Regions from separate parts of the Paenibacillus sp. CH40 genome, predicted to be linked through region 2. Evidence: riboswitches for the same ligand, from Rfam matches in the RefSeq annotation. Region 2 holds a riboswitch; each other region holds the start of a gene.
The links. Region 2 has a riboswitch for cyclic di-AMP ahead of NLX73_RS23780 (C40 family peptidase). Riboswitches for the same ligand answer to the same signal wherever they lie in the genome.
Positions count from the first base shown of each region.

Region 1: linked by a shared signal. The riboswitch ahead of NLX73_RS23270 (resuscitation-promoting factor) and the one ahead of NLX73_RS23780 (C40 family peptidase) in region 2 are both predicted to bind cyclic di-AMP.
Region 3: linked by a shared signal. The riboswitch ahead of NLX73_RS05170 (3D domain-containing protein) and the one ahead of NLX73_RS23780 (C40 family peptidase) in region 2 are both predicted to bind cyclic di-AMP.
Region 4: linked by a shared signal. The riboswitch ahead of NLX73_RS16505 (TrkH family potassium uptake protein) and the one ahead of NLX73_RS23780 (C40 family peptidase) in region 2 are both predicted to bind cyclic di-AMP.

Region 1 covers NZ_JANAVQ010000012.1:9,319-17,253, forward strand. Annotated here, with positions in the region: gene rsmI (16S rRNA (cytidine(1402)-2'-O)-methyltransferase) at 1-642, shown strand, start outside; gene NLX73_RS23255 (AbrB/MazE/SpoVT family DNA-binding domain-containing protein) at 767-1,021, opposite strand; gene NLX73_RS23260 (HD domain-containing protein) at 1,353-2,636, shown strand; gene NLX73_RS23265 (TatD family hydrolase) at 2,679-3,449, shown strand; cyclic di-AMP (ydaO/yuaA leader) riboswitch at 3,651-3,933, shown strand; gene NLX73_RS23270 (resuscitation-promoting factor) at 4,205-5,353, shown strand; gene rnmV (ribonuclease M5) at 5,500-6,045, shown strand; gene rsmA (16S rRNA (adenine(1518)-N(6)/adenine(1519)-N(6))-dimethyltransferase RsmA) at 6,053-6,937, shown strand; gene yabG (sporulation peptidase YabG) at 6,993-7,889, shown strand.
Region 2 covers NZ_JANAVQ010000013.1:43,808-51,742, forward strand. Annotated here, with positions in the region: gene NLX73_RS23770 (M1 family metallopeptidase) at 1-1,514, shown strand, start outside; gene NLX73_RS23775 (hypothetical protein) at 1,526-2,353, shown strand; cyclic di-AMP (ydaO/yuaA leader) riboswitch at 2,631-2,768, shown strand; gene NLX73_RS23780 (C40 family peptidase) at 2,774-3,274, shown strand; gene NLX73_RS23785 (GNAT family N-acetyltransferase) at 3,580-4,086, shown strand; gene NLX73_RS23790 (4a-hydroxytetrahydrobiopterin dehydratase) at 4,165-4,464, opposite strand; gene NLX73_RS23795 (hypothetical protein) at 4,582-4,875, opposite strand; gene motA (flagellar motor stator protein MotA) at 5,063-5,857, shown strand; gene motB (flagellar motor protein MotB) at 5,850-6,677, shown strand; gene rluF (23S rRNA pseudouridine(2604) synthase RluF) at 6,813-7,514, opposite strand; gene NLX73_RS23815 (PAS domain S-box protein) at 7,565-7,935, opposite strand, start outside.
Region 3 covers NZ_JANAVQ010000001.1:1,172,547-1,180,481, reverse strand. Annotated here, with positions in the region: gene NLX73_RS05195 (DUF4178 domain-containing protein) at 1-193, opposite strand, end outside; gene NLX73_RS05190 (DUF350 domain-containing protein) at 218-625, opposite strand; gene NLX73_RS05185 (PspA/IM30 family protein) at 757-1,425, opposite strand; gene NLX73_RS05180 (NADH:flavin oxidoreductase/NADH oxidase) at 1,513-2,535, opposite strand; gene NLX73_RS05175 (polysaccharide deacetylase family protein) at 2,844-3,650, shown strand; gene NLX73_RS05170 (3D domain-containing protein) at 3,849-4,517, opposite strand; cyclic di-AMP (ydaO/yuaA leader) riboswitch at 4,524-4,698, opposite strand; gene NLX73_RS05165 (amino acid ABC transporter ATP-binding protein) at 4,929-5,651, opposite strand; gene NLX73_RS05160 (ABC transporter substrate-binding protein/permease) at 5,638-7,101, opposite strand; gene NLX73_RS05155 (M20 family metallopeptidase) at 7,250-7,935, shown strand, end outside.
Region 4 covers NZ_JANAVQ010000005.1:123,368-131,302, forward strand. Annotated here, with positions in the region: gene dnaI (primosomal protein DnaI) at 1-232, shown strand, start outside; gene trxA (thioredoxin) at 358-675, shown strand; gene uvrC (excinuclease ABC subunit UvrC) at 836-2,920, shown strand; gene NLX73_RS16500 (CPBP family intramembrane glutamic endopeptidase) at 2,889-4,619, opposite strand; cyclic di-AMP (ydaO/yuaA leader) riboswitch at 4,881-5,033, shown strand; gene NLX73_RS16505 (TrkH family potassium uptake protein) at 5,443-6,783, shown strand; gene NLX73_RS16510 (potassium channel family protein) at 6,976-7,653, shown strand; gene NLX73_RS16515 (LysR family transcriptional regulator) at 7,659-7,935, opposite strand, start outside.

The sequences.
Region 1 (7,935 bases), on a different contig from region 2:
CCTGAACTGATACGTTATATAATAGAAGGAAAAAATTTGGCACTGGTTAGCGATGCAGGTCTACCGGCCATTTCTGACCCTGGTTCGGATCTGGTCAAACTGGCACTGGAAGCGGAAATTAGCGTCATTCCTATCCCAGGAGCAAATGCGGCACTATCGGCTTTAATTGCCTCAGGACTGGATACAGAAAGGTTCACCTTCGCTGGCTTTCCACCACGGGAGAAAAAGGACCTAGAGAAGCTGTTGCTATCGTTTCAGGTATCTCACGGCACAATTATTTTTTATGAATCGCCTCATCGTATTGTGAAGACATTGATGGTGTTGAAGGAAACATTAGGTTCACGCAAAGTGGTGCTTGCGCGTGAGCTGACCAAGCTGCATGAGGAATGGGTGCGGGGAACCGTGGAGCAATGCCTTGCTAAACTAGAGGAGAATCCGCCGATTGGTGAATATTGTCTGGTGGTTGAAGGGAAAGACGAAGAGGAAGAGGAACAGGAACGTCAGGCATGGTGGCAGTCTTTATCTTTGGAGTCCCACGTCGCACATTATGAGGCAGAGGGACTCACACGCAAGGATGCAATGAAGCGTACAGCCACAGATCGTTCAATCTCCAAGAGAGATGTTTACAACGCACTCTTATGAATATCTGCCTAAACAAAAAAGGGCCTTCCAACGGTTGGGTTCAAACCGTGGAAGGCAACAAGGAGTATATATGAAAAAGGTTAGAATTAACAATATCTGATAAGTCTATTATATACTAAAATTCTCAGTTTGTCACAGGTGTTGGGATTTCAGAAATGCAATCTTGGCAAACAATTTTTCCTTTGAAGTAAATTACGTTCTCAGCATTGCCGCAGAAGATACAAGCTGGCTCGTATTTTTTAAGCATGATGCGTTCGCCATCAACATAAATTTCCAAAGCGTCTTTCTCTCCGATTCCCAGGGTACGGCGCAATTCGATTGGAATAACAACACGTCCGAGCTCGTCAACTTTTCTTACAATACCAGTGGATTTCATCATAATAAATCAGGCTCCTCTCGCCGTTTAAAATAATATAAGTGTCATGATTCGACAAAATTTTCTCTTTTCTGATATTTACTATACCAACGATTCCCAAAACAGTCAACCTTAAAAATGTAGTAACAGTCTGATTATGCAAAAGTATTTAGATTAAAGAGCTTTACTTGTGTGTATTGCCTTATCTCATTGATGATTTATTCAGTTTGTCGATTTGGAAATGTCGAAAAACTATAATTCGACATATTACGACAAAGAATGTCGAATGAGGGAAACCATTTAGGATTTTATTGTATTTTAATCCATTATTCCGAATATTAAAGGAGCTGATATCTTGCACCAGCCACTCAGTGAAGAAAAAGTTTTTAAAGACCCGGTACATAATTACATCCATGTTCAGGATACTGTGATATGGCGGTTGATCAACACGCCGGAGTTCCAACGTTTACGGCGCATACGGCAGTTAGGAACGTCGTATCTTACGTTTCATGGAGCGGAGCATAGCCGGTTTTCACACTCATTGGGCGTATATGAGATTACGAGAAGTATTATTTCTCAATTTGAACGTGGAGATTTCCCGGATTGGCCGAAGGAGGAAAGACTGGTTGCTCTGTGTGCAGCTCTATTGCATGATGTGGGGCACGGCCCATTTTCTCATTCAATTGAGGAAGCCTTTCATATGAACCATGAGGATTGGACATGCCGCATTGTACTGGGAGACACGAAGATCAACGCCGTGCTACGGCAAGTCGACGAGAAGCTTCCACAAAAGGTGGCTGCGGTTATAGCCAAAACGTATGATAAACCGATTGTTGTCAACCTGGTAACCAGTCCGCTAGATGCCGATCGTATGGATTATTTGTTGCGGGATGCTCACTCGACAGGTGTCAACTACGGCACGATTGATTTGGATCGTATTTTACGACTGCTGCGTCCTCATAATGGGAGAATTGTTGTGAAGGAATCAGGTATGCATGCAGTAGAAGATTATTTAATGTCACGCTACCAGATGTATTGGCAAATTTATTTTCATCCTGTAACACGCAGCTCGGAAATCCTTTTACGTAAAATTTTCAAGCGAGCAAAGGAATTGTTTAAAAACGGATATGAGTTTGGATTTCTGCTGGACCCGTTGCCGGATCTGTTGAAAGGAGATCTTACAGTAGAGCAATATCTGATGCTTGACGAGTCATTAATCCAGACCGTATTTAGCCAGTGGAAACGAGAAAAGGACGAGATTTTAAGTGATTTGAGCAGCCGGTTTATGGACCGTAGATTGTATAAATATGTAGAGATTGAAAATATGGATACAGATACCATTGACAGTATTCGAGAAGCTTTGAAAGAGGCCGGTTTGCACCCTGAATATGATTTTGAAATTGATTTTCCGACAGATCTTCCTTATGATGTGTTTCGGCAGGGTGGCTCGACGGACAACCAGATTTTGCTGCTTGGACGTCAGGGCGAGGTGAGTGAAATATCCGAAGTTTCGGAAATTGTGCGCTCAATAAGTGGTATTCACCGAGGGAAATATCATATGTATTTTCCCCAGAATAAATTGAACGCGGTAAAAGACAGGCTTCCTGCCGAAATAAGGAATTATTTTGTCAAAGAATAGACAACTATATAGAAATGTAAGTAAAAAAAGGAGATGTAAACCTTGGATTTATTCGACACTCATACTCACTTGGATGCGCCACAATTTGACGAAGATCGTGAAGAAGTTATAGCACGTGCTGTCGAATCAGGAGTAACGCGGATGATCAATATCGGATTTAATCGTGAGACCATTCCATCCACCATGAAATTGGCCGAGACGTATGATTTTATTTATGCGGCAGTTGGATGGCACCCACAGGATGCTATTACAATGCAGGAGGGCGATCTAGAATGGATTGCATCGTTATGCAGTCATAAAAAGGTTGTAGCCATCGGGGAGATCGGTCTGGATTATTACTGGGATACATCACCGAAGGATGTGCAGCATCGGGTGTTTCGAAATCAAATTGGTCTGGCTCGTGAGCTCAAGATGCCCATTGTTATTCATAACCGGGATGCACATGAAGATATTGTTAAGATTTTGCGCGAGGAAAAAGCGAGTGAGATTGGTGGAGTCATGCACTCCTTTTCGGGTAGCTGGGAGACAGCCAAAATGGTGCTGGATATGGGATTTCACCTTTCCTTCGGTGGTCCAATAACGTTCAAAAATGCCAAGCAGCCAAAAGAGGTGCTCGCACAGGTGCCGCTGGACCGTCTGCTCATTGAAACTGATGCTCCCTATCTGACGCCTCATCCGTTTCGTGGGAAGCGAAATGAGTCTGCACAGGTGAGACTGGTAGCAGAGGCTGCAGCCCAAATCAAAGGGATTACAGTGGAGGAAGTAGTGTCAATAACGACCCGAAATGCCCTGGAACGATTTTACATTCAATGAAAAAGTGAAGAAATCGATCAAAATAAAGAGATAGACGAAGCTAATCATGAATTTGTTGCAGGAAACTCGAGAATATTACAATATTTTAACCGAATATTTTAAAAAATGTACTTGAAACCTGCTTTACAACATGCATAGAAACAGGATATCATCTTTTCAGTGAATTGTTGTTTGAATGTAAACATCAACAAGTCATTTCATGAACCAGTCTCGCTGAGTCCCTTTTACAGGGAACGGGGGAACCGATATGGCTTACAGTACGTCCGGCGTATGTGCAAGAAGGGAACGTCTCTTCCGCCAGCCGGCTCGACCTAAATTCTTTTCCCGGATGGGATTGAACAGGTGGAGGAGCCGTATTTCGATTTCTTTCTGGGTCTTCGGGGTGAATGTGAAGGCGACCGCCATGAGCGGTTGACCCAAGCTAGGGCGACTCTCTACGTCCGAACCCGACAGCTAACCCCGTAAGCGTAACAAGAGAGAAGCCATCTCGTGCATGAGTTTTCCCGCATATTCACACATGCCGGAAGCCACGAAAGAGCTCTCTAGTCTCTTTCTCTGGCTTTTTTTGTTGTGAATAAAAGAAAATCTGTCATCATACTGTGGTTAAACAGGGGAGGACAGCATGCCGCGAAGACGGGTACATGGTGCAGGACAGTCGTAGTTTGGGCTTGTCTTGTAGAAAATCTGTTATAGTCACGTCAAATCTCAACTATGTCTTACTCCAGACGGCGGGCTATGTAAGGAGGACGGAGGAAATGGGCATTTTCCAAAAAAAGGATACCCATGAGTCACGCTCATCCAGCATGTCTTACGTATTGCGTTGGAAGCAAGAGAATGTGCGCCAGGCTGCTTTGGTTGCTATTTTTCTAATCGCGCTAACGATTATGATTTCAATTCTGATGTACACGCAATCTAAAAAACAAGTCTTTTTTGTCATCGATGGCAAGGCGTCTGCGGTAGAAACCCGGGAATCCATGCTTCAAGATTTGCTGAGCGAGCATTCCATTTCACTTCAGCCGCATGATACAGTTTCCATGCCGCTAAATGGAGCAATACAGGATGGCGATCGCGTAGTCATTAAACGTGCCAATCAGGTTAAAGTATCTTCAGGCAATGAGACGAAAAAGCTGTACACAACAGAAAATACAGTAGAAGGTGCCATTCGTACCTCGGGCTATAAATTATCATCAACGGATAAAGTTTATCCTGCGTTGGATGCCTCTGTTTCGTCTAACATGGACATAAAAATCGTCCGTGTGAAGAAACAGCAGGTCGAACAGAAAAAACAGGTGCCTTATCAGGTCATCAAAACGGCCGATCCGAGTCTTTATAAAGGCGATAATCGGGTCATTCAAAGCGGCAAATCGGGTGTGGTCGTCCAGCACGTTCAAAAGGTATATCATGATGGAAAGTTGGTATCCAAACAGCTGGTTAACAAGGAAGTTGCACAGAACCGTGTGGATAAAGTCATTGCGGTAGGAACGAAGAAAAAACCGGTCGTTCTTGCTGCTTCCGTCGGTCCCAATGATGCGGTTAAGGCAACAACGGTTAGTTCGGGCAGTGCTGTCCGTAAAGCAGGCGTAAATTTTAAATATAGCAAAGTTTTACAAAATGTCTCCATGACGGCGTATTCCTCACAGGAGCCAGGTATCGGTACACGTACTGCATCCGGCGCACGTGTCACGGAAGGACGCACCATCGCGGTCGATCCGAGTATAATTCCAATCGGCTGGTGGGTGTACATCGAAGGGGTGGGCTTCCGTCGTGCGGAGGATACCGGTGGCGCGATTAAAGGCCACAAAATCGATGTGTATTATGAGAGTTTGAGCCGAGCCAACCAATTTGGTCGTAAGCACGGTAAAACCGTATATGTTATCGGACCGGTAAAGCCTGAAATCAACTAAAACAGGTTGTGTATGTTGAGGGCAATGCGATAGTATTAACAACATAGTTATGCCATGCTAAGAAGAGGATATCCTCTTCTTATTTTGTTTTCAAAAGCAGGGAAAGATAAATATAGCTTGCTGTGTAGCAGTGGAGGGAAACGCAAATGATCAAGGAAGTGATCGTGGTAGAGGGCCGGGATGATACGGTGGCCATTCGCCGCGCTGTTGAAGCGGATACGATAGAAACTGGCGGCTCCGCCATTAATAAAATGACGCTGCGTAAAATTGCATTGGCGCAGGAGCGGCGGGGGGTCATCATTTTAACCGATCCCGATCATGCAGGGGAGCGCATCCGTAAGATTATCGCTTCCAAGGTACCCGGCTGCAAGCAGGCCTTTATACCCGAGGCAGAAGCGACGCGTAAAGGAGATATTGGCGTGGAGAATGCCTCACCAGAAGCGATCAGACACGCTCTTGCACGGGTCCATACGACAGTGGAAGGCGCCGACCCGCTGATTGAGTGGGCGGACCTGATTGATGCTGGACTCATCACCCATCCCAATGCTGCTGCACGCCGTATGGCCTTAGGGAATGTGCTGGGTATTGGTTATTGTAACGGAAAGCAGCTACATAAACGGCTCTCTGTATTTCAGATCAGCCGCGAGGAATTTGCCGGGGCGCTGGCACAAATTGAAAGTGAAGGATTGTGATGTCCGTATGACAGGGATTCAAGATATAGCAACACCGCGGCGTACGAAGGAAATTATTCAACGGCACGGTTTTTCGTTCAAAAAGAGTTTGGGACAAAATTTCCTGATTGATCAAAATATTCTCAATAAGATTGTAAATGCTGCTGGATTGGATGAGACGAAGGGTGCACTTGAGATCGGTCCTGGGATTGGCGCTTTGACCGAGAAGCTGGCTCAATCGGCCAAGGCAGTTACCGCTGTCGAGATTGACCAGCGGCTGCTGCCAATTCTCGAAGAGGTGTTGGCCCCTTACGAGCATGTGAAGGTACGTCATGGAGACGTGCTGAAGCTGGATTTGCGAGAGGTGTTCGCAGCCGATTTTGCAGACGTGAGTAAAGTAAGTGTCGTGGCTAATCTGCCGTACTATGTTACCACACCGATTCTGATGAGGCTGCTGGAGGACAAGCTCCCTCTGGAGAATATCGTCGTTATGATCCAAAAAGAAGTGGCTGAGCGCATGGCTGCGTCTCCTGGAACGAAGGATTACGGCAGTCTGAGCATTGCAGTGCAATATTACAGCGAACCTGAATTAGTCTGCACTGTGCCGAATACAGTATTTATTCCCCAGCCAAATGTGGAGTCTGCAGTCATCCGGCTGCGTGTACGGGAAGCCCCTCCGGTGGAAGTGGTGGATGAGAAGCACTTCTTTGAAGTGGTTCATGCTGCTTTTGCCCAGCGTCGTAAAACCATTTCCAATAACTTAAAAAGCCGTTTCTTCACCAAAGAGAACAGGGACACGCTGGAGCCGCTGTTGCAACAAGCTGGTATTGAACCCTCCCGTCGAGGAGAAACGCTAAGTATTGAGGAATTTGCGCGTCTCAGCGCTGTGCTGTTGGAGGCAGGTATATCCTAAGCTGGAACCAAACTGTGCATTCACCCATACGATATAGGAGGGGTGATACAGTGTGATGAGTTTAGGAGACTTGGTCGTTCGGAAATCGTACGGCGGAGATGTCACGTTTCGTGTTGAGGACATCCAGCGGGATAAAGCGATCATTAAGGGAATAGAATTTCGGCTGCTGGCCGATTCCCCGGTGAACGATCTGGTCAGAGTGCCTGCAGACCAGATTAGTGGTAAGACTCAGCAGGCCCACATTAAGGCTGGTGAGTCTCTTAATCTGTTGCAACGGGCACGCCAGCAGCAAGCTGCTCGTAGTCAGGCAGCTCTGGTAGGGGACTGGAGTGATCCGGTTGAGTCAACGTATTTTGAAATGCCGGGAAAGGTTCTTCACCTGGATGGAGATCCCAGCTATCTGAAAAAATGTCTCAGTTTATATGAACAGCTCCGTGTTCCTGCAGAGGGACATCACGTTCACGAATCGGCAATGGCAGACACGTTGTACCGACTGCTTCCTCGTATCCGTCCGGATATCGTAGTCATTACTGGACATGACGGTGTGCTGAAGCAGCCACAGCCTTACGATTTGTACAGCTTGAAAAGTTATAAAAATTCGCAAAATTTTGTGGCGGCAATTCAGGTAGCAAGACAATATGAACGTCATCTGGATTCGCTGACGATTGTAGCGGGAGCGTGCCAGTCCCATTTTGAGGCGCTGCTACGTGCGGGAGCGAACTTCGCCAGCTCACCAGGGCGTATCCTGATTCACGCGCTGGACCCCGTATACGTGGCTGCCAAGGCGGCCTTTACTTCGATCCGTGATACGGTCAACATGGGGGACCTGTTTCACCAGACAATCAGTGGCAGTCGTGGAGTGGGTGGAATTGAAACTAGGGGAAGCTATCGCATCGGCCTGCCGAAGCTTGAAAATTTATCAACGCTTAAAGTAACGCCTTCCGCAATCTAGGATTCAAATGTGCCAATAGGATTAACCTGAGCAAAAAGCCTCTGCT
Region 2 (7,935 bases):
TCATGCACCGCATCCAATATGTGCAGCCAGATGACGGTAACGCAGGCGACCGTTCGCTCGTGAAGGTGCGTCTACCCAAGCCGGTACGAGGTGGCGAAGAAATCACATTATATATGAAGTTTGAGGTAAAACTGCCCGCCATCTTCGCTCGTATGGGCGCGACAGATGATTTTGTAATGGCAGGACAGTGGTTCCCGAAGCTCAGCGTCTACGAGACTGCAGGACAGCGTGGACGCGCCGAGGAGGGCTGGAACCTCCACCAGTATCATGGTAACTCCGAGTTTTATGCCGATTTTGGAATTTACAGCGTACGGATTCGGGTGCCTGAAACTCATATCGTAGCAGCGACCGGATTTCCCACCCGTGGTGCCGTCCGACAGAACGGCCAAAAAATATATCAATTTTATGCCGATGATGTACACGATTTTGCCTGGTCCGCTTCACCCAACTTTGTAACCGTAGAAGAACCCTTTTCTTCTGCTGAAGTCCCTGGTGTCAAAATCAAGCTCTACCTTGACCCGTCGCACAAGGAGCTCAAAGGGCGCTATATGAGCGCAGCAAAGGCCGCCCTTTCGTACTACAGCAAATGGTACGGGCCTTATCCATATTCCACCCTATCCATCGTGGTTCCACCCAAATCAGGCAATGGAGCCGGCGGTATGGAGTATCCGACACTCATCACGGCCGCTGCTGCGGGTAATCTGAATCCTGGCTATAGTCTGGAACGGACATTAGTTCATGAGATTGGACATCAATATTTCTACGGAATGGTAGCCAATAATGAATTTGAGGAGCCGTGGCTGGATGAAGGCTTCACCTCCTATGCAGAGGAGCGGCTTATGGAGCAAGAATATGGGCTTACCCCTAACTTGCCATTACAATCGGGACAGGTAGCCTCCCCACAGCCGCTAAACCGTGAGTCATGGAAGTACGGCTCAGCTGCTGAGTACGCGCAAAATGCCTACTCTCGAGGCAAGCTGGTACTACGGGGCATTGAACGTCAGGTGGGTATGAAAAAAATGGATCGCATTATGCGGACCTACGTCCAGACGTACCGATTTAAGCATCCGTCCTCACTGGATTTTCAACGTATCGTGGAGAGAGTCACCGGACGCTCATGGAGCCACTATTTTGAACAGTATGTATATGACGGCCAGATGGCGGACTTTTCAGTGGATCACATCACAAACCACAAGCTGGAGAATGGATATGAAGCAGTCGTGACGGTCAGCAAAAAAGGGGCGGATTATCCCAAGATCCCTGTCCAATTTACCTTCAAGGATGGTACCACGATATTCAAGGCTTGGGACGGCGCGGGCAAAAGCACAACTTTTCGGATCAAAAGTACTTCTCCCGTTTCCTATGTAACCCTTGATCCCCTATATACCATTGCACTGGAGAACAAGCATATTAACAATAGCCTAAAAGCCGAATTGGACGAAAAGCAACAAACCCGTTGGAGTGTAAGTGTAACCAAGCTGTTGGAGACACTGCTTGGAAGTCTGTCATGGTGAGGTGTCTATAGATGCGGACTGTTATAAAAGAGGGCTGGGCGCTGGTGCGCATACGATTCTATATCGTTATCATTTTATTTCTGTATCGACTACTGTGGGGGGTGTTTCTCTATCGGCTGGTGCAGTCTGCCGTTATCCCGCTATTGCTCCGTTATCCTGATCAGGGTCAAAACGAGCTGGGACAGACCTTATTTTGGATGGAGAGTCAGATTGCTCTGATGGACAGCCGGGAAGTACATGTGTATTTGTGGATACTACTAGGGGCGACTGTACTACGTATACTGATCACTCCCTTCATTAGAGCCGGAATATATCAAAGTCTGCATACCGATGCGACTGAACCGCAAAGCCTGTCCTTTTTCAAGGGTATGAAACGCCATGGCATGTCGTCGCTGTTGTATTACACCATCGAGTTGGGACTGCTGCTGCTTCCCGCCTTTTGGGTAGTACCGAGACTCTACCCTATTGTAGCAGGAGCACTTCAATCTTCCTCTTATCTGCTGCATTTATTGCCCTATGTCATTGGATGGATGGCATACGGATGGTTCATTCGGCAGTGCATCCTGTATATGCAACTGGGTACTGTCGGTGGTCACGCCATACTATCGTCCCTGCTCGCCTTCTTTCGCCAGCTCCTCCCAGCTGTCGGTATATCCCTTTTGCTCGGTGCTTGTGTGCTGCTGGTCTTCGGTCTATTTGGCACCGTGGCGATGATTTGGACTGGCATGCTGGCGCTCATTCTCCAGCAATCGTATCATTTTGTTACTAGTCTGGTCAGGCTGTGGCATATCAGTTCGCAGTACAGACTATGGCATACCGATATCTCTAGTAGAAGCTAAGCCCTGCCTTTATGTTTTTTTACTTCATTTCCGTCTGTCGAAAAACCTTGATTCATACCCGCGCAAACGACACATAACTGAATACTGTTAACAAGATCTGTTCCTGGGACATTAGGAGCAGATTTTTTTTGTAACTTTTTGCAATGAAACATTTGCCAAAGCCAGCCGTCTTTGTTACAATAATCGCAGTGAACTGATAGTAACAACTTTGTAATCTTTATTGTAACCTTTATCTCAAAAATAACGTTTCTGTGAATACTGCTCTCCAAGGTGCACATCTTAAGTTAAGCCTAATTCCTGGCACCTAGGAAGCGGGGGAACCAGTTTGGGTGAATTGATCTCGCAACAGAGTGGTCATAGGGGAACCTTCTACCGAATCCTTAAGCTAACCTCGCAGGCATTGGAAGGGGTATATTTTTTTTGAAGAAGAAGCTAACGATCGCAGCTATGGGTCTTGCCATTGCCTTTACATCTTTTACATTCGGTGGCGGCAGTGCATATGCAGACTCTAAGATGGACCAGGTCATCCAAGATGCCAAAGGAACGAACTACAGAAGCGGAGGCACTACACTCGAGGGATTCGATTGCTCCGGCTTCACAATGTACGTATACAACAAACTGGGAATTAAACTTCCGCATCAATCTGGATCACAATTCAAAATGGGATCTTCTGTATCCCGCGATGAAATGAGACCTGGGGACCTGGTGTTCTTCAACACCACAGGAAGAGGCATTTCCCATGTAGGTATCTTCGTAGGTGAAGGGAAATTTGCCCACTCCTCGACTTCACGTGGTGTAGTAGTTAGCTCACTGAACGAAAATTATTACGCTAACCGCTATGTCGGTGCAAAAAGAATTATGAGCACAGACGCTTACCATTCTGTAGCTTCAGACATTCCTGATGACGATAACGTAGAATAACTAACGCACAGCAAGCTAACCCTAGCCGCAATTTGATTCTGGCCGGAATCGAATTGCGGTTTTTTATGTCCACAACATCAGCAATTATTATCTTTACTGACGAACTGAGACCTCAAAAGGTTTCAATTGTAGCGAACATCGTCGGTTTTACCGTCACCGCTGGGGGAGCATATGAGCAGTAATTCCTTCTTATTGAATGTATACCCGACTTAGGTATGAAATAAACACGCTTGCCATTCCTCTGCAACTTGTCTACAATCTGTTGTTAATGATTGAAGTACCTGTGTAAAAGGAGGATGGAACACATGCCGGCCTTAATATCCAACTATCGGATCGTACCGATGGACGAGCATCAAGCGGCTGCAATCTGTGAGTGGCACTATGATCCACCTTATAACATATACGGTTGGCTCCCCTGGGAACAAATGAAGGCGCTTGAAGTCGAATTTGGAAGTCCCACGCTTCGCCAAGAGCAATATGTTGCCGTACTGGATGAAGAGAACAAGCTAACAGGATTTGCTCAATATTTTCCTATGATCGGTGTGACCCGGCTAGGTCTTGGAATGCATCCTGACAGGTGCGGACATGGCAAAGGCTCTGATTTTGTCCGTGCCATTGCAGAGGAAGCTCAACGACGCAACCCGAAGAATGAAATTGATTTAGAGGTGCTCACTTGGAATGGGCGCGCTATCCGGGCCTACAAGGCGGCTGGATTTGAGCTTACAGATACCTATGAACGCCAGACTCCTGATGGCAAAAAACCATTTTATTGTATGGTATATCGTCCCGAGCACCCAACCCAGATTCTATGATAAAAGCGCCTTCGGCATACAACCACGATGTTGTATAGCGAAGGCGCTTTTATCATCATACGACAGATCATTACAAGCTCAATGACTGCTGCGCATTTTTTCAAAAGCTTCATTATATTGTTGGGCTTCCTTAATATCCACGGCCATAATACCGCCGTCGTCCCAAGAGGTCAAACGCAGAGTCACGGTCTTATAATCAATCGTAATAAATGGATGATGATTGAATGCTTCAGATATAGCGGCAACTTCATCCACGAATGCAATCCCTTTCATAAAACTGGAAAAATTATATTTTCGAACGATCCAACGTCCTTCTTCCAGTTCCCAGCCCTCCAGTTTCTCCAGATGTGCTTCAATCTCTTCTTGTGTAAAAGGCATGTTACGAACTCCTCCCCGTTTATACGGAAGCCTTTCGACCGCTTAAATACGGCCAAAACTACGATATATTGGTGTACATATTACCACGGCCCCGTTGATAAATCCATAAGACGGACCTCAAATCAAAGGGACTGACGTCAGCTCCTCGTCCCCAATAAGTACATAGATGCGATGCTGCTCCGGCTCATAGATCACAACGCTACTCCCTACAGTGATTGTGGGCTCTGTACCCAGTGCATAAAATAAGTCTTCTGCCAAAGCTTCATTGACTTCCTGACGTCCCGCCGGGTCCAGCCTGTCCCAATCTTCTGCTTCCATCTCAAAAAATTCATAGCTATCTGGGATGCGCCCCACAGCCTCTGTCAAATCGTTCAAAATTTGTTCATACTCACGCCCATGCTTTACTCCCATGCCATTTCCTCCAATGGTTTCGCTATTCAATACATAATCACCTTATTATACCGGAAATTCGCACTTAACAAAAAAGAGAGTTTTGTCGATAAATACTATAATCCGTCTTGTAATGACGCGCTTGGGGCAAGGACGACCCCGGCGGCATGAAAGGATTCAAAATCTATTCTCATGGATGAGGTGTATCATGCAAATTTCAACCATTATCGGACTTGTGCTCGGGATTGTGTCACTGGTCGTCGGGATGATCTTAAAAGGCGCTCCGGTCGTCAATTTGGTCAATAATCCCGCTGCTTACATGATTATTTTCGTCGGAACGGCAGCGAGTATATTTATGGCCTTCCCGATGGCAGAAATCAAACGGATTCCGAAGCTGTTCAAGGTTATTTTCACCGAACAAAAACTGTTAGACCGCAAAGAGCTCATCGGTACGTTTACCGAGTGGGCATCCATTACCCGTCGTGAAGGTCTGCTCGCCTTGGAGTCTAAGGTAGAGGAAATCGACGATCCCTTTATGCGTGGCGGCATGCGAATGATTATTGACGGCAATGATCAGGAATTCGTACGGGACGTTCTGATGGAGGATATCAATGCTACCGAGGATCGACATCGCTCTGGCGCACTGATCTTCTCCCAAGCCGGTATGTACGCTCCAACGCTCGGGGTACTCGGTGCGGTTGTAGGTCTGATCGCCGCTCTGGCTGACCTTAGTGACATGGAAAAGCTCTCTCATGCCATTGCAGCAGCCTTCATTGCGACGTTGCTCGGTATTTTTACAGGTTATGTCCTGTGGCATCCGATGTCCAACAAGCTGAAACGGTTATCCAAAAAAGAAGTGGAGCTTAAATTAATGATGGTCGAAGGTCTGCTTTCCATTCAATCGGGGATATCGACAATTGCCATCAGTCAGAAACTGACGATCTTCCTGACTCCGACCGAACGGGCTACGATGACCCAGAAGGATGGCGATTCCAGTGAGTAAAAAGAGACATGAACCGCATGAAGAGCATGCTGACGAAAGCTGGCTGTTGCCATATTCCGACTTAATGACCCTTCTGTTGGCTCTTTTCATTGTCTTATTCGGTATGAGCTCGCTCGACGCCAAAAAATTTGAAACTATGGCTCAATCCCTGAGTGCAGCTTTTAGTGGCGGCACTGGTGTACTGGATCACTCAGCTGCGAATCCGTCGTCACAATCCATGGATATGGGCAAAAATAAAGAACAAGTATCACAACCCTTAAAATCGAAAGCTACTTCTACCTCTGAACTGCAAAAACAGCTTGCCCAGCGGGAAGAAGAAGATTTAAAAAAGCTTAAAAAACAGATGGATCAATATATTCAAAATAACGGCCTGACCCCCTTGCTGAATACCAAGCTAAACCAATCGCAACTAATGATCACCATTAGTGATAATGCCCTGTTTTCATCCGGGCAGGCCGAAGTAAAGCCGGAAGCAAGAAAGCTGGCCAAGTCTATTTCTAGTATGCTCCAGCAGTTCCCTGGCTATGATGTTATCGTATCGGGTCATACGGATAATGTACCGATCTCCAACAGCCAGTTCCCGTCCAACTTTGATTTGAGCGCCAAGCGCTCTCTGAATTTCTTGCGTATCTTGTTGCTCAATCCAGATCTCGATCCAACCAAGTTTGTATCCATCGGTTATGGCGAGTATCGTCCATTGGCAAGCAATCAAGATGGTCAAGGACGCTCCAAAAACCGTCGTGTTGAAATATCTGTTCTCCGCAAATATCAGAACGGGACACAAGTCATCAGTCCTACCTCAAGCTCGAATGAAGGTTGATTATGCATATGTTATATGAACAAAGGCACCGCCGCATTTTTATGCAGCTGGTGCCTCTTTGTTTAGTGCTTCCTATAATCTGGACTTTCATATACGAGGATCATACGCTGTAGGCTATACAAAGCCCCTCTGGCATTAGCTAAGCGTATAATCGAGCATCTGGCCAAGCTCCTGCTTCTCAGCCTCTGTCAGGTCACGCCAGGCACCTTTCTGAAGGGACCCCAACCGAATATTCATGATTCGCAGCCGTTGCAGTTTTTTTACTTCATAACCGAAGGCAGCACACATACGCCGGATCTGACGATTTTTGCCTTCAGTCAGGATAATACGGAATACATACTCAGATACACGCGTCACCTCACAAGGTAGCGTCCGCTGGCCGAGTATTTTCACCCCGCTGGACATGCCCTGCACAAAAGACGGTATGACAGGGCGATCCACCGTTACGATATATTCTTTCTCATGCTTGCCTTCTGCCCGTAAAATCTTATTTACAATGTCCCCATCATTGGTAAGTAAGATGAGACCTTCCGAATCCTTATCCAGGCGTCCAATCGGGAATATCCGCTGTGGGTGCCCCACAAAATCAACAACATTGCCTCTAATGTGGCTCTCGGTTGTACTTGTAATGCCCACCGGCTTGTTCAATGCAATATAGACGTGATCGGACTTCTCGCGCAGTGGCTTGCCGTTCACGCGAACATCATCGCCTTCTTCCGCTTGACTACCCAGCACAGCCACTTCGCCGTTAATCGTCACGCGGCCGCTCTCTACCAGCTTGTCCGCCTCGCGGCGCGAGCAAAAACCGGTTTCGCTGATAAACTTGTTAATGCGCAACCTGTGTACCCTCCATTTCTACTAACACACTTCCTCCTGCGCCCAGCCCGTTACTCCGGCTTGGCAATCGGAAGCTGCACCAGGGCTGTCGTTCCCTCTCCCTCTATGCTTTCAATATCCAGTGTGCCTTTATGACTCTGTATAATACGCTGACTGACCATAAGTCCTAGTCCTGTCCCTGTTTCTTTGTTTGTGAAAAAAGGTTCTCCTAGCTTGGACAGCATTTCTGCGGGAATACCCGCTCCCTGATCCCGTATAGAGATTTTAACGCTTTCTCCCTCCAAGAACAAATGAATCGTGATGATACCACCTTTACTCATAGCCTCCATGCTATTTTTAAGTAAATTAATGAATACCTGTTTTAACTGATTTTCTTCAGCGTATACTAGGGCAGGCTCGTCCGTGACCTGAAGATTGAATA
Region 3 (7,935 bases), on a different contig from region 2:
AACTGACTTGATTACCATCCTGAAGCGTCAAAACAACGGCATTTCGGGCACGATTATGTACACGACCTACCACTTCATAGGTAACAAGCGACACTTCACAGATATCACCTGGATTTAAGTGAAGCATGCTTTTCTCTGCTTTTGGCGGCTCCGGCTTAGCAAATAGATTTGAAATTCGTTTCCACACACCCATGGTTATATTCCTGCCTTTCTTAGCCTAGAAGCATGCTGTAATGATCAAGGCGCCAACTAGATGCAGCGCTCCTGAAAACAGACCGAAACCAATTTTACCTTCCTGTGTACCTTTATCCAGGTCAAACTGAGCCCAGTACCGCAACAGCAGACGTACAATAACTTCCAAAACAAGCAGGATGACAAAGGCGATCACAGAATACACAAGCGCTTCGAGCAAATTATTAGCTGTAGCGATAGACCCTGACAAAATATAGCCTTGTGCAACCAGCTTCATAATCATTCGTACCGTTACGGCCATATTTCCAGCTTTCACTTCGGCAAAATCCTTATACTTCGTAAATAAAGAGTCGACATACATTAATACGAAGATCAAAATAGCCCCCGCACCAGTCCATACAAGCATTGCTTTCATCGTTTCTAAAAAATGCATTTCATACCATCCTCCACATCTTCTTGACCTTCATATAATGTTTTGCGCCTCCAGGCAGGGAAAAGCGAAGGAGAAAACGTTTCTCCTTCGCTTCCTGAGCAATCACACTTGGTGGCATTGCTAAAATGTTCTTATTTATTTTCGTATTGCTTTAACAAAGCGGCAAGCTCATCGTCCACGGCGCTTTTCTTATCCAGCTCTTTGAACTCCTCATCCAACGATTTTTCCTTAGAGGACATTTCGTTGCTCGCTTCGGCACGTGCTTCTGCTTGCAGCATTTTTTCTTCCATACGCTTCAATCCGGCAGTTGCCGTATCAGAGCTAAAACCGTTCATAGCTTTGTTAATTTCGGTTTGCGCTTTAGCTGCATTATAACGGGCAACCAGTGTTTCGCGCTTGTTTTTCATTTCTGTCAGCTGTCTGCGCATTTCATCCAGCTTGCCACGAAGATTATCGGCTGCAGCTTTGTTCTGTTCGTAACCAGCTTTGAACTCGTTCATTTTTTGTTCAGCAGATTTCTTTTCTTCCAGCGCACGACGGGCCAGATCTACATTTTGTGCTTTTGCAGCGGTATGTGCCTGTTCTTCACGTTTCTTTACCAAAGCAGCCTGTTCTTCGTATTGCTGTTTGAACCTCTTTTCAATAGCAATTTGAGCGGCTACCGCTTTCTCTGCATCTTCCAGGTCCTCTTGCATATCACGAATGTATTGATCCGTCATTTTAATTGGATCTTCTGCCTTGTCGATAATGGCGTTAATGTTGGACATCGTAAGATCTCTTAATCGTTTGAAAATAGACATGTGAAGTTCCTCCTAGAGTTGAATGCTTAAATTTTAAGCTCTGTACACATGTTTACGCAAGCTTTGCAAAGAGGGTTTCAAAAATATCTAAAAACCGCGCAAGTAAGGCTCTGGGATGTCGGCCTGTACTTTTAGCTCCCGCGATGCATGCAGCGCCCAATAGGGATCACGCAGCATGGCACGCCCTATTGCTACCAGATCAGCTTCTTTCTGCTGAACAACCCGGCGGGCGTCCTCATAATCATCCAGTAAGCCAACAGCAATCACAGGTACATTCAGCTTTTCACGGATGGTATGAGCCAAATCCACCTGATAGCCGGCACGCGCAGACGGGCCTCCGCCAGAACCAATCGGACCCTCACCACCAGAAGAAATATGGAAAATATCCACACCTGCATCACGATATCGTTCCCCTACGCCTGTTATGTATTCCACATTATATCCATCCTCGACGTATTCTTTGGCAGATATCCGCATAAGCACAGGCATATCAGCAGGAAGAACCTCTTTAACAGCATGTATGACCTCAACACCGAACAGTGACAAATCCTGCCCATATTCATCTTCTCTGGTATTTGTTAAAGGCGAATGAAATTGATGGATCAGATAGCCGTGAGCGCCATGTATCTCAACCGTATCAAAACCGGCTTCCACCGCGCGGCGCGCGCCTTCTTTGTATGCCTGGACCAATTCCCTGACTTCAGCTGTCTTTAAGGCGTGCGGCTTTTTAAAGCGTTCGCTAAAAGGAATCGTGGACGGACCCACAGGTTGCTCAGCATCTTCAGCCTTGCGTCCAGCGTGGCCTAGTTGAATACCAATCTTGGCACCATACTTGTGGACTTCCTCTACAATCTTACGATATGCAGGAATATGTTCGTCACTCCAAATACCCAAATCACGATCCGTAATACGTCCATCTGGATGGACCGCTGTCATTTCCACAATAATAAGTCCAGTGCCTCCTACTGCCCGGCTCACATAATGGACATGATGCCAATCCGTTGGATTTCCGTCCTTGGCCTCCACGCTGTATTGGCACATCGGGGGCATGACAATCCGATTTTTTAAAGAAAGCCCCTTTAATTGATAAGGAGTAAACAAGTCGGTCACTTTTATCCATCCTTCCTTCAATTCCATGTCTGTATAATTATGAATTGCATCCCCATTATACACCAGCTGTCACAGTATACCGAATTCGTTGTAAGGCTAAAACTTGCGAAAATGCTCCTGTTTTCGGTCATGTTTAAGAGAATATGTACGATTAGCTCCATCATCTTCATTGATAATCGTTTCATCGTGGACTTCTTTTTCAGTCGTTTATGAGCCGAACATTGGTTACCAGCATATTTTTAATAAGACAGGTACATAATAGTCGAGAGCACCACTTGGTACCACTGCACGGAAAGGGGGGGATACATATGCCGTACAGGGGAGTGTTGCCATGCTTGGCACTGTTACTAGCATTCTCAAGTTTACCCGTTCACGCGGATGCGCCTCCCAACACCGGAACGCCCCATCCCAAGGAAGCAGCTGTTGCTTCTTCTGTACTTCAGAGCACAGATCGAGCAACTCCTACATTAGCAATGCTGCGTAAAAAACATGCAGACATTTTTAAAATGTGCGGCCCACACACCCGCCAAATTGCCCTAACCTTTGATGATGTGCCCGATTCTAGGTATACGCCACAAGTTTTGGACGTATTACACGCCAATGGCATCAAAGCCACCTTTTTCATCGTCGGTCACCGTGCGGAAAAGCATCCGGGGATCATACGCCGTATTATCCGTGAAGGCCATGCTATAGGAAACCATTCCTATACTCATCCAGATTTTAGGAAGGCCACACCAGAACGCTTTCGCAACCAGATTACAAAAACAGAACGTATTTTACAAGCAAGCGCAGGTTTTCGCCCCAAGTTGATTCGTCCACCCTACGGTGAAATCACGGAGCCTCAAATCCAATGGGCACGTCGTCATGGCTATATGATTGTCAATTGGAATGTAGACTCTCTCGATTGGAAGGGATTAAGTAAAACACAAATTCAGCGCAATGTGATCCCAGCTACCGGGCCTGGCTCTATTATTTTAATGCACGCAGGTGGAGGTCAAAGTTCCAACTTGCAAGGCACTGTCCAAGCTCTGCCGGGCCTAATTCACTCTCTAAAAGCTAAGGGATACAAATTTGTGACAGTCCCCCGGCTACTCCACACATCGGAACGGAAATAACCATATGTTTATGATTGAGCTGCAAGCTAAAGCAACGTAAAAAGGCTGTCTTACCAGCAGAAGTTTTCTGCTCGTCAAGACAGCCTTTTTTATGGATAAGACCTGATAAGAGTCCGACCTAGTTATATGCGGTAGGATACAGACATTAAGTTTACATAATATATATTATGTTTAATTAAACCGTATATACGTACAATGCTATTTATCAATAACGTACAGCTTCACATTTTGAAATCCAAAGTCGTTCACAAATGATTTGTTGCCAGGAATAAAGATATCAATCCGCTTTCCTGTAATGGCGCTACCCTGATCGCGAGCGACAGCTACAAAAGAATGATCCGGCAAACCTGGGTGGGAATAGCCTGTAACCAGCACTTTCGTGCCCATCGGAATGACGTTCGGGTCTACCGCAATCGTACCTAGTTTAAGCGGATTGCCGTAGTAGTCCACTGCTCCCCATTTACCATTCTCGTCGGCTGCGGCAGAATACGCTGAAGCCTTAACGTCAACTATTTTGCTATAGTTGAATGTTTTGCCCCACGCTTCAATCGTTGGCCCCTCATTCGCTGGTGCTTTCTCCGTAAGAAGCTGCGGCTTCGAATCCGAAGCTGCCTTCACACTTTTTTCGCCAGGCACCTTAATTTGCAGACCTGCATATATATTGTTGGAAGCAATGTTTGGGTTCGCCTTCGTTAGCTCGTCTACCGATACTCCATAACGTTGAGCAAGCAAAAAGAAGGTATCGCCCTCTTTGGCAGTGTGAAGCGAAGCAGCATCCGCTACTCCAGCTGTCTGTGCCAACCCTGCAATAGCTGCGGCAAGCACCGCAAATTTCATCGTTTTACCAATATGTTTTAGATGTTTCAAAGATATGTACCTCCTCTGTTATGCCTGCGAAGTTAGCTGTCGGATTCGGACTCAGGAGAAGCCCTATGCTTGTGCAATTCACCCCTAGGCATATTCCACATCGTCTTTATGACGTATCGGAATGACTGCCGTTGTTACGTCCCCCGCACTTCCCATAGTTTGGACCCAGCATTCAGCGTTTGTCATAACCGCATGCTGTCCCGGTAAGTTTTGGCTTACTGCATAATATCACAATTTTGTAACCTTATCCGCATGAAAATGTTGGGAACCTTGAACATCATACTATACTCGTTACAATTTTGTCATCAAGAAATCGATATTTGTTACGAAAGTATGGGGAAATGGTGACAAAAAGAAAAAAAGCCCTCCGTCAAACGGAGGGCTTTTTTTATAGATTATATCAGCACTTCCTTACAATACTTTGGCAAGAAAATCACGGGTGCGATCATGGCTTGGAGTACCAAATACCTGCTCTGGTGTACCTTGCTCCACAATTTGACCGTTATCCATAAAGATGATTCGATCGCCTACCTCGCGGGCAAAGCCCATTTCATGCGTCACGATTACCATTGTCATGCCGCCTTCGGCGAGCTTCTTCATTACATCCAGAACCTCTCCAACCATTTCAGGGTCCAATGCAGAAGTCGGCTCATCGAACAGCATTACGTGCGGCTGCATGGCCAAAGCACGCGCAATCGCAATACGTTGCTTCTGACCGCCAGATAGCTGGTTCGGATAGGTATTCTTCTTATCCTCAAGCCCTACGGTACGCAAGAGTTCTAGCGAAATTTTTTCCGCTTCCTTCCCTGACTGTCTTCTAACCTGTGTTGGGGCAAGTGTCAGGTTCTGCAACACTGTTTTATGCGGGAACAGATTAAAATGCTGGAACACCATCCCCATCTTCTCCCGGGTTACATTAATATTATGGCCACGAGCTGTAATTGGCTCGCCCTCAAACAAAATCTCTCCGTCTGTAGGCTGTTCCAACAGATTCATACAACGCAAAAACGTACTCTTCCCCGAACCACTGGGGCCGATGATGACGACGACTTCACCTTTGGCGATATCTATATCAATGCCTTTTAAAATTTCATTCTTACCGAACGATTTACGCAGTTGTTTAACGGTGATCACTGGCTCTCAACTTCCTTTCCCATAAACCCAGCAGCTTAGACAAGCTGAATGTCATTACAAAATAAATAGCGGCTGCGATTACGAACGGACTTAATCCTTCGTAGGTGATGTTCTTAATGACCTGGGCCTGATACATAATATCCACCATCCCAATGGTCGAAATAATGGATGATTCTTTAATGATCGTAATAAACTCATTACCGATAGCAGGCAAAATAGATTTAAACGCTTGCGGCAAAATGACATGACGCATAGCTTTACCGCGTCCCATACCCAACGAACGGGCAGCCTCCATCTGTCCACGGTCTACTGCCTGGATACCTGCCCGGAAAATTTCAGCCAGATATGCTGAACTATTCAGAGACAATGTGATTATACCAGACTGGAGTGGGGTAAAATTGACACCCAGCGTCAAAGCAACTCCGTAGTGAATGATCATAAGTTGTACCAGCATAGGTGTGCCACGCAGGATCTCCACATAAGTGGTACCTAACCACTCAATGATGCGTATACCACTCATCCGCAGCAAGGATACGATCAGACCAATGATAAATCCAAACAGTACTCCGAGTGCAGACAGCAACAGAGTGTAGCCGATACCCGTAGCGTAAAAACTGCGGTATTTCCAAAAAATATCTACGATGTTATTAGAAGAAACCTGTCGATCTGCAGAGAGCGCGCTCGCTTCTGTGGAAAACTTCTCAATCGACCCGTCCGCTTTCAGGCGAGCCAACGTTTTATTTACAGAGGCAAGCAATTCTGCGTTCCCCTTGCGTATACCTACAGCTGTTTCTGCTCCGGCATCCTCAGGCACGGCCTTGGCAAGTGTTACGGTACCATCTAACGTGTATCCTTTAGCAACCGTATCTTCGATCACAACAGCGTTGATACGCTGGGTCCGCAGCTGGAGTACCAGATCAGATATTTTGTCCAGTGAGGTTACAGTGGCATTGGGTACTTTTTGAGCAATTTCTTCCTGAATACTCCCTTTTTGTGCCCCAATCTTCTCGCCTTTCAAAGTATCCATCGTAGGATATTTGTCTTTATCCTCTGGGCGTACCATAATGACTTGCTTGGAGCGATAATATACATCTGAAAAATCAATGCTCTTTCTCCGCTCATCCGTCGGTGTCATACCGGACAGTACCAAGTCTACACGACCACTTTGCAAAGCAGGCAGCAAAGAGTCAAAACTCATGTCCTCAGGGACCATCTCCGCATCCAAATCTTTGGCGATTTCCTTGGCGATATCCACATCGAACCCAACAATGGTATCCTTACCGTTAATGACTTTATGAAACTCATACGGCGGAAAGTCGGCACTCATGCCCACTACAAGTTTTTTCTGTGGCTTTGCTTCCGTTCCGTATGCAGTGAGCATGGGAAGACCAGTCAACAGCAAGATAACCGCCGACAAAACCAGGGCGGTAAAACGATATGCCTTTTTCAATCTTTTTTTCTCTCCTTAAATTCTTTATAATAAATAAGATTGTGTCATTATAAATGAATATGCATGATTATGCAATGAATGTTATAGTACAATTTCAGCATACCTAACGCAGTACCTACATTACAGTTTATATAAAGGAGTTTTCAGCATGGATTTTAAGCAGACCATTCAAAAGACAATTGAGCAGCATGCCCCACGGTTTAAGGACATTTCGTTATATATTGGCGCAAATCCTGAACTTGGAAACGAGGAATTTCTGGCCGCTGCCCGTTTAAAAGAAGAACTGGTTTTTCACGGTTTTGAGGTCCAGGCACCCGTATTGGGCATAGAAACAGCCTTTATTGCAACTTACAAATCTGCAAAACCCGGACCGGTTGTCGCTTTTCTGGCAGAATATGACGCTCTGAAAGGTCTAGGACACGCCTGTGGGCACCATTTGATATGTATGATGAGTACAGGTGCTGCCGTCGGCCTCAAGTCGATCATCGACGAAACTGGTGGAGAAGTACGGGTATATGGCACACCTGCCGAAGAAACACGCGGTGCAAAGGTCCCGATGGCCGCTGCCGGGTTGTTTGATGATTGCGACATAGCACTTATGACGCATCCTTATGACCATTACGAAAAATCAGGCAAATCACTGGCGATTGATGCTGTACAATTCGAATTTTTTGGTCAATCTGCTCACGCGGCTGCCAGCCCGCACGAAGGCATTAACGCGCTGGACGCTGTGATTCAAACGTTCAATGGCATCAATGCGTTCCGTCAACAAGTAAAAAGTACAGTGCGTATCCATGGGATCATTAACCAGGGTGGGCAAGCAGCCAATATTAT
Region 4 (7,935 bases), on a different contig from region 2:
TGAAAATTTAAGCCCGTGGGTACGGGACCATGTGATGGGCTCCATACTGAATTACCGAATGAATCGCAAACCGACCTTTTATACTTCCAATTACTCATTGCAGGGGCTGGAGAAGCATCTCAGCTTTACGAGCAAGGACGGAGAGGAAATGTACAAAGGACAACGCTTGATGGACCGGATTCGTCCTTTTGTAGATGTCATTACCGTAAAGGGAAAAAATCAGCGGGGGTAAGCGTTTTTCCGTCTGCTATTTTGATATCTTACAATTAAAAGACTATTGTGATATAATTAAAAGGTGTCGAAACAGACATTACAGGTTATAATAATCTTGACTTTTCTATAAAGGAGGAACATACAATGGCAATTGTTAACGTGTCCGATCAATCCTTCAACGCAGAAGTCGAAGGCACAGGAACCGTTTTGGTTGATTTTTGGGCGCCATGGTGCGGTCCTTGCAAAATGATCGCTCCTATTCTGGAGGATCTGTCCACAGAAGTTGGCGACAGCGTCAAAATCGCGAAGGTGAACGTGGATGAAAATCCAGAGTCTGCTTCCCGTTTCGGCGTGATGAGTATTCCTACCCTGATCGTCTTCAAAGACGGACAGCCTGTCGATAAAGTGGTAGGTCTGAACTCCAAAGAAGCACTGAAAAGCATGCTTACTAAACACCAATAATCATCGCATGTGACCCATGCTCCCGCGGGGGCTTGGTGGAGCGGCCATGAAAGGTCAATGCCTCCGGTTGTAAATACCGGGGGCGTTTTTGTGTACTATTCCTATATATTATAAATAGTTAGTTGAGTAATCATTAAGAATGGAAGGAGGAACCGGGCGAATGAAACCTTATGCGGAGGACTTGCAGAATCAGGAAAAGGCGCTGGAGAACATACGGCATAAATTAGCGTTGCTGCCGGATGCATCAGGCTGTTACCTGATGAAGAATAGCGAAGGCACCATTATTTATGTCGGCAAGGCCAAAGTGTTGAAAAACCGGGTCCGTTCCTATTTTACAGGTAGCCATAACGGCAAGACGCAGCGACTGGTTTCCGATATCCGTGATTTTGAATATATCGTTACAGGCAGTAATATGGAGGCGCTCATTTTGGAGTGCAACCTCATTAAAAAGTACCAGCCGCGTTATAACGTGCTATTGAAGGATGATAAAACTTTTCCGTATTTGAAAATTACGAACGAGGCACACCCCAAGCTGGAGGTGACCCGTCGCGTTCTGAAAGATAAAGCAAAATATTTTGGACCGTACCCCAATTCCTACGCGGCACATCAGACGAAGAAGCTGCTGGATCGTATGTATCCGTTACGCAAGTGTGGTGTAATGCCCAAGGAAGTGTGCCTGTATTATCACATGCATCAATGTTTGGGGCCTTGTGTGAAAGAGGTCGAGAAGGAAACGTATGACCAGATTGGTCAGGAGATTGGTTCCTTTTTGAGCGGGGGACATGAGGAAATTAAAAAGGATCTTCAGCGTAAAATGCAGGAGGCCGCAGAGGAATTGTACTTTGAGCGGGCCAAGGAGCTGCGAGATCAGATTATCAGCATCGACGCGATGATGGAAAAGCAGAAAATCACCACATCGGATGCGAAGGATCGAGATGTATTCGGTTTTTCAGTAGATAAGGGCTGGATGTGTGTACAGATCCTATATGTCCGCAAAGGTAAAATGATCGAGCGCCATATGTCGACTTTTCCTTTCTACGGTGAAGCTTACAGTGATTTTATGTCCTATGTGACGCAATATTATAGTGACAACCCGGCAGTGCCGCAAGAAATATTGCTGCCAGATTCTCCTAAGCTGATGCAGGCCGAACAGGTCAATGTCGATCAACCGGTTGCGGCAGAAACTGTACTCCACAGTGCAGCTACAACCGATGCTACCGGACAGACAGATGAGAAAGCGATACAAACGGAGACAGAGCCTTCTGCTGACTCATTGCTGGTGGCTGAAGAACGGGCAACTTATGCAGCAGCAACAAATCAAGACCAAGTTGGTGACCAAGATACCGGAGTAAAGGAAACAGAAACCCAACTATCCGGTGGACTGGAGGACCCGAGTACGGCGGCTCTCGCTCTGGCTGAATGGTTGGATGTAAAGGTACTTGTACCGCAGCGTGGACTGAAAAAGCAAATGACAGGCATGGCGACGGAAAATGCACGTGTTGCTTTGGATGAGAAGTTTAAGCTGATCGAGCGGGATGAGGAACGGACATCCAAAGCTGCAAGCAATCTCGGACGTGCCATTGGACTGGATAGCTTGCACCGGGTGGAGGCGTTTGATAACTCCAATATCCAGGGTTCCGATCCAGTCTCCGCCATGATCGTGTTTATTGATGGCAAGCCTGCCAAGAAGGAGTATCGAAAATATAAAATCCGTTCTGTGCAGGGACCCGATGATTATGAAACAATGCGTGAGGTTATCCGACGTAGATATGAACGTGTGCTTAAGGAAAATTTGGAACGTCCCGACTTGATCGTTGTCGATGGTGGACGTGGACAAATTAAGGCGGCGACCGATGTATTGCAAAATGAGCTGGGTTTGTTCATTCCTGTGTGTGGACTGGTGAAGGATGCCAAACATAGAACTTCCCAACTATTAGTGGGAGAGTCCTCTGAGGCCGTGACACTTGCACGCAATAGCGAAGAATTTTATCTACTGCAACGGATTCAGGACGAGGTTCACCGTTTTGCCATCACGTTCCACCGCGAGCAACGCGGCAAATCTATGGTAACTTCCCGGCTGGACTCTATTCCAGGCATCGGCGAGAAACGGCGTAAGTTACTGCTTAAGCATTTTGGATCGCTCAAAAAAATAAGAGAGGCCAGTGTCGAAGACTTCCGGCCTCTCTCTATTGGGGATAAGCTTGCGCGTCAGATTATAGCTGCCCTTCGGGAGGAGGAGTCGTAGAATACGGCTCCTCTTTTTTTATAGGTTCAAACATAATTCGATTTGGCTTTTTAGGACTAAACCAATAAATGATGTAACCCACGATGGCTGGAAGTAAGATCCAGAATAGACCAGCGCTCACATTCACAGTGTCTCCCAGACTCATCACACTAAGTCCCATTAGAATGCTGTCAAAAATAACGTGGCTGAACATGGCGGCAATAAAGCCGTAACGCAGGAACACAAAACTGAACAGCAAACCAAGAAAAGTCAGCTCAATAGGTCTGGAAATCACCGGATAGATCGGATAAAGCGTATGTCCCAGTGCCCAAATCAGCGTGGTGATCAGACACGCAACAAAAGTGTTTTTCACTATTTTTTTGACCATCGGAATACCAAACAGACGGTAGACAGTCTCTTCTCCAATACCTGCCATCCAGGCCATAATCGGCAGTAGCCATGGATAAGCCATATTGTAAGGGGATTGCGTGGCATCTGTGGTGGAAAATGTATTAAATGTGCGCTCCAGTATAAAGAATAAGATGGATTGTACCCCGAGTAAAATAAAGGCCCACAAGTAGCCAACATACATACTGCGAAGCACATACAGCCCGTAGCCCGGCTCTTTTGCACGCGGCCATGCATTCAGTCCAACCTGACGCATAAGCCCGTCACCGCCGACCAAGGAGAAGTAGAGCGCTACAGCCATGAAAAAGGTAACACCAATCTGGAAAACCATAAGAAATATAAGCATGCCCTTACCGCCTGCTTCTGCTTGCAATAAAGGCAGCATGTTCATGGTCCCAGCTATACTAGCAATAAAGTATATAACGGACAGAACAATGCCACGAACAAATGAAGTATGTCGTCGGGTGAGTGACGCATACACAATGGCAAGTACACCCAGCACAAAGCTAAATAGGGCATAACCCGCATAGGTCATCCAATTCGCCCAAAATGTTTGCTTTTCGATATAATCGGTATAGGACGACGGGGCCGAAAAGCTTTGGGTGAAGGAGCGAACATCACCGTCTTCAAAAGTAAAAGCCAGTGTAAGTACCGAGGCGCCGATTTTTTTATCGTCTACGGTATACTTTAATCCGCCTTCTTGTTCAGTGGTCGCAAGCTTCAAATCCGACGGCTTAAAGCCAAAGCGCTTGACCCATACTGCGGCCGCCTGCTCCTTGGCTTCGAGGGTCATGCCGTCCTCAGCCACACGTACAAGCCTATTACGTGCTTGTTCATCCGTAGAAATATCAGCCTGTGTGTAATTGGTATTGGAGGTGATCCGTTTAAAGCTAACGACCTTGCCAGTGGATAAATCCACATGAATTTGCAGTTTACTCTTCGCTGAGGATTCAGGCAGATCGACCCGAAAGGTTTCGTAAGGGTAACTCTTTTTCCATGTACGGTCGTACTGTTGAAGCAGTTTTTCTCTAGATAAATAACCGTACAAATCTGTTTCGGCCTGATAGGTCACGACGGGCTCCTCAGGCTGTGATTCAGTATAGCCCAGCTCGGAGCGGGCGAAGTCCAATGCGTGTATGACCGCTTCTTGTTTGCTGATGACCTTTGCGTTCATTACTGATTCTGGACTCGGATTGCTAAGCGAGGGAATAAGCAATTGAAAGATAAAAAAGCAAATCAGGCCAATCCCGCCCAGCAAGCCTAATTTTTTGAAGTTGGCCGTGAGCACGACCGGTTTCCCGATAGGATTCATGAGTTTCCTCCTTAATCTGTAAATAAGAACATCCATTAAAGATATCATACTGCACAGGTTCCCGCCAACAGACCAGCGATATTCATGAAAATAGAGTGAAAGCACTTTAAAGTTCCAATAAAATTAGATAAGCTGCGATTAAACGATGCCCATTCGCAAAATAAAGCCAATTTCACGTTTTTTCGGCGAAATTGGTTTTGTGATCTGGATATAGAAGGATTATAATCTTGAGGCAATGCCTATGAAATACATAGGTAATGATATACAGTTGAGCCGAATTTCTATGGGAAAACGGGGGAACCATGTTACTGGGGTGAATTTTACAACCGATCCTGCTGGATCGGAAGTGTAAATAGGGCATACTGTGCTGCCCGAATCCGTCAGCTAACCTCGTAGGCTATGAGCAGGAACCAAGTCAGGCACTCGGTTTTCCGGTGTCTTTTTTTGTGCGTATAAAAGTGTTTGGATTGGTTAGACCGCTGCGGGTGCAGATTATTCTTCCGATTGCTGTTATCCCCGGATTTTTTTATTGTATACCCCCTCTAATGGTTAAAATCCGGAGATAAAGGCAAACGCTTCGCTTCTTCAGAACAATTCTGCCCCCTTCGCTACTGCCCGCCAATAGCACAGGGGGCCGAGTAGTGCTTGACATGCATTCTTCCTGTATTCAGGGAATGCTAATTATAGTTAACTAAGGTTTGGAAAAATCAAAAAATTCAGGGGCAACGACGATCGAAAGATCAAATGGAACGCGTAGCGAGCTTACACCGTATTAAATCACTGTTTTTATAGTTTTAAGGATTAGGAGAGAAGTGATGAATAGATGAATCCCAATGCAAGCTGGCTTCGGCTTTCTCCACCGCAGATATTCGTTGCGGGCTTTGCCATTATCATTCTAATAGGTAGCTTATTGTTAATGCTGCCGATCTCCAATACAACAGGAAAGCCACTTGCGTTTATAGACGCTTTGTTTACTGCCGCCTCTGCGACCTGTGTAACCGGGCTTGTCGTAAAGGATACCGGCCTCTTTTTTACCACTTTTGGTCAAGTTGTCATCGTTGCGCTGATCCAGATCGGCGGTCTTGGCTTTATGACCATGGCTACCTTGATTGCACTGGTGTTCAAGCGTCGGATTTCCTTGCGGGAGCGTCTCATCTTGCAGGAAGCGATGAATCAGACTTCTGTAGAGGGAATTGTCGGGTTAATCCGTAAGGTATTACTGTACTCACTGGTTATTGAAGGCGTATGCGCTACGATATTCTCGGTTCGCTGGTCCTTTGATATGCCCGTAGGCAGGGCGATTTATTTTGGAATCTGGCATGCCATCTCCATGTTTAACAATGCTGGTTTTGATTTATTCGGTGAATTTCGCAGCTTGACAGGTTATGTATATGATCCGATTGTTAATTTTACCGCAATGTTTCTAATTATTTCTGGCGGCATTGGTTTTGTAGTGATGTCAGACTTGGCAGAATATCGCAAGCGCAAGAGACTGTCCTTGCATACCAAGGTGGTACTCAGCATGACGGGCGCTATGATTGTAGTCGGCACGCTCGTGATTTTTGTATTTGAGTTTACGAATCCGAAGACTCTCGGCTCGCTTGATTGGGGTGGTAAACTGCTGGGATCTTTATTCCAGTCCGTTACCCCCCGTACCGCAGGTGCCAATACGCTGGACATTGCAGGCTTGCGGCAGGCTACGCAGTTTTTTATCATCATACTTATGTTTATCGGGGCTTCTCCTGGCTCCACTGGAGGCGGGATTAAGACCACAACATTCGCCCTGCTCATTGGAGCGGTGATTTCGATGCTGCGGGGGCGGGAAGATATTGTACTGTTCAAGTACCGACTTGCGCAGGGACGAATTTACAAGGCTTTGACCATTACACTGCTGGGGTTGCTGTTCGTGATCGGGGTGACCATGATTTTGTCGGCAACCGAAGATCATCATTTTCTGATGATCTTGTTTGAGACGGTGTCTGCGTTTGGTACGGTGGGGCTGTCGATGGGGCTTACACCTGATTTGACAGTCATAGGCAAGCTGGTGATTACCCTGACGATGTTTGCAGGTAGACTGGGGCCACTCACGCTAGCTTATGCACTGGGGCCGAAAAAGGGTAAAGAATTATATCGTCATCCGGAAGGCAAAATGATTATAGGATGAATCATTTCATATACATTTCGTTGGTTTAATCATTTCAGGATTTTGCAAAATTCGATACCAGTCGCTCCGAAGTCAAGATATAGACGAACTAAATCATTTCGATCTATATCTTCTTCATTGGAAGTCGCTTATGGGATTTTTGCAAAATCCTCATTTATGAAATTGATTCAGATAAGGAGTTTTCGAGTAGATATGAAAACGCAGCAGTTTGTAGTTATTGGCTTGGGGCGGTTTGGCTCAAGCCTGGCTTTGCAATTGGTGGATATGGGGTGCGAGGTGCTAGGCATTGACCGGAATGAGGATGTTGTGGACAGTATGAGTGAGATGTTGACACATACTGTCGTGGCGGACGCTACCGATGAAGACTCGTTGCGATCACTGGGCATCCGTAATTTCGATTGTGGCATTGTTGCTATTGGTGATGACATTCAGGTAAGCATCCTCACCGCCATTTTGCTGAAGGAGCTGGGTGTGAAAAAAGTTGTAGCCAAAGCCATATCTGTGCTGCACGGGCGTGCGTTAGAAAAGCTCGGTGTGGACCGGATTATTTATCCAGAACGGGATATGGGTATCCGGGTGGCTCACCAGCTAGTCACGCCTAATTTGCTCGATTATTTGGAGTTGTCTAAGGAATACAGTATTGTGGAACTCAATGTACCTGCATGTCTGAATGGCAAAACGCTAGCAGAGCTAAATGCCCGTACCCGCTTTGGTTGTAGCGTCGTGGCGCTTCATACGGCGAACGGTATCCTGATCGCACCGACGGCTATGGATCGGCTAAAAGCAGACGATATTATGGTCATCATCGGCTCGAATGACAATATCGGTCGCTTTGAGGATGAGGTTGTTAATGTTAATGAAGAGGATTAAACCCTCTACACCATACGGTAGCCTGCAAACGACGCACGTGTCTCGCTAATCCAGCGTCGTGCTGTCGGACCGAGATCGGTCGTCTCCGAGTAAATGAGGGAGGTCGTTCGGCGTGTCTCCTTCAAATCGGGCAAGTATAATGCAGTGAGTCCATTATCCCGTAATAGTTCGCTGCGCAAATAGGATTTGGGTAGTAAGGCAGAAGCCTTACAGGTTGGAAGCAGGCGTACAATTGCCTCGAAGGAGTCGATTTCCATGCGGATATCCGGCATGATGCCGCTG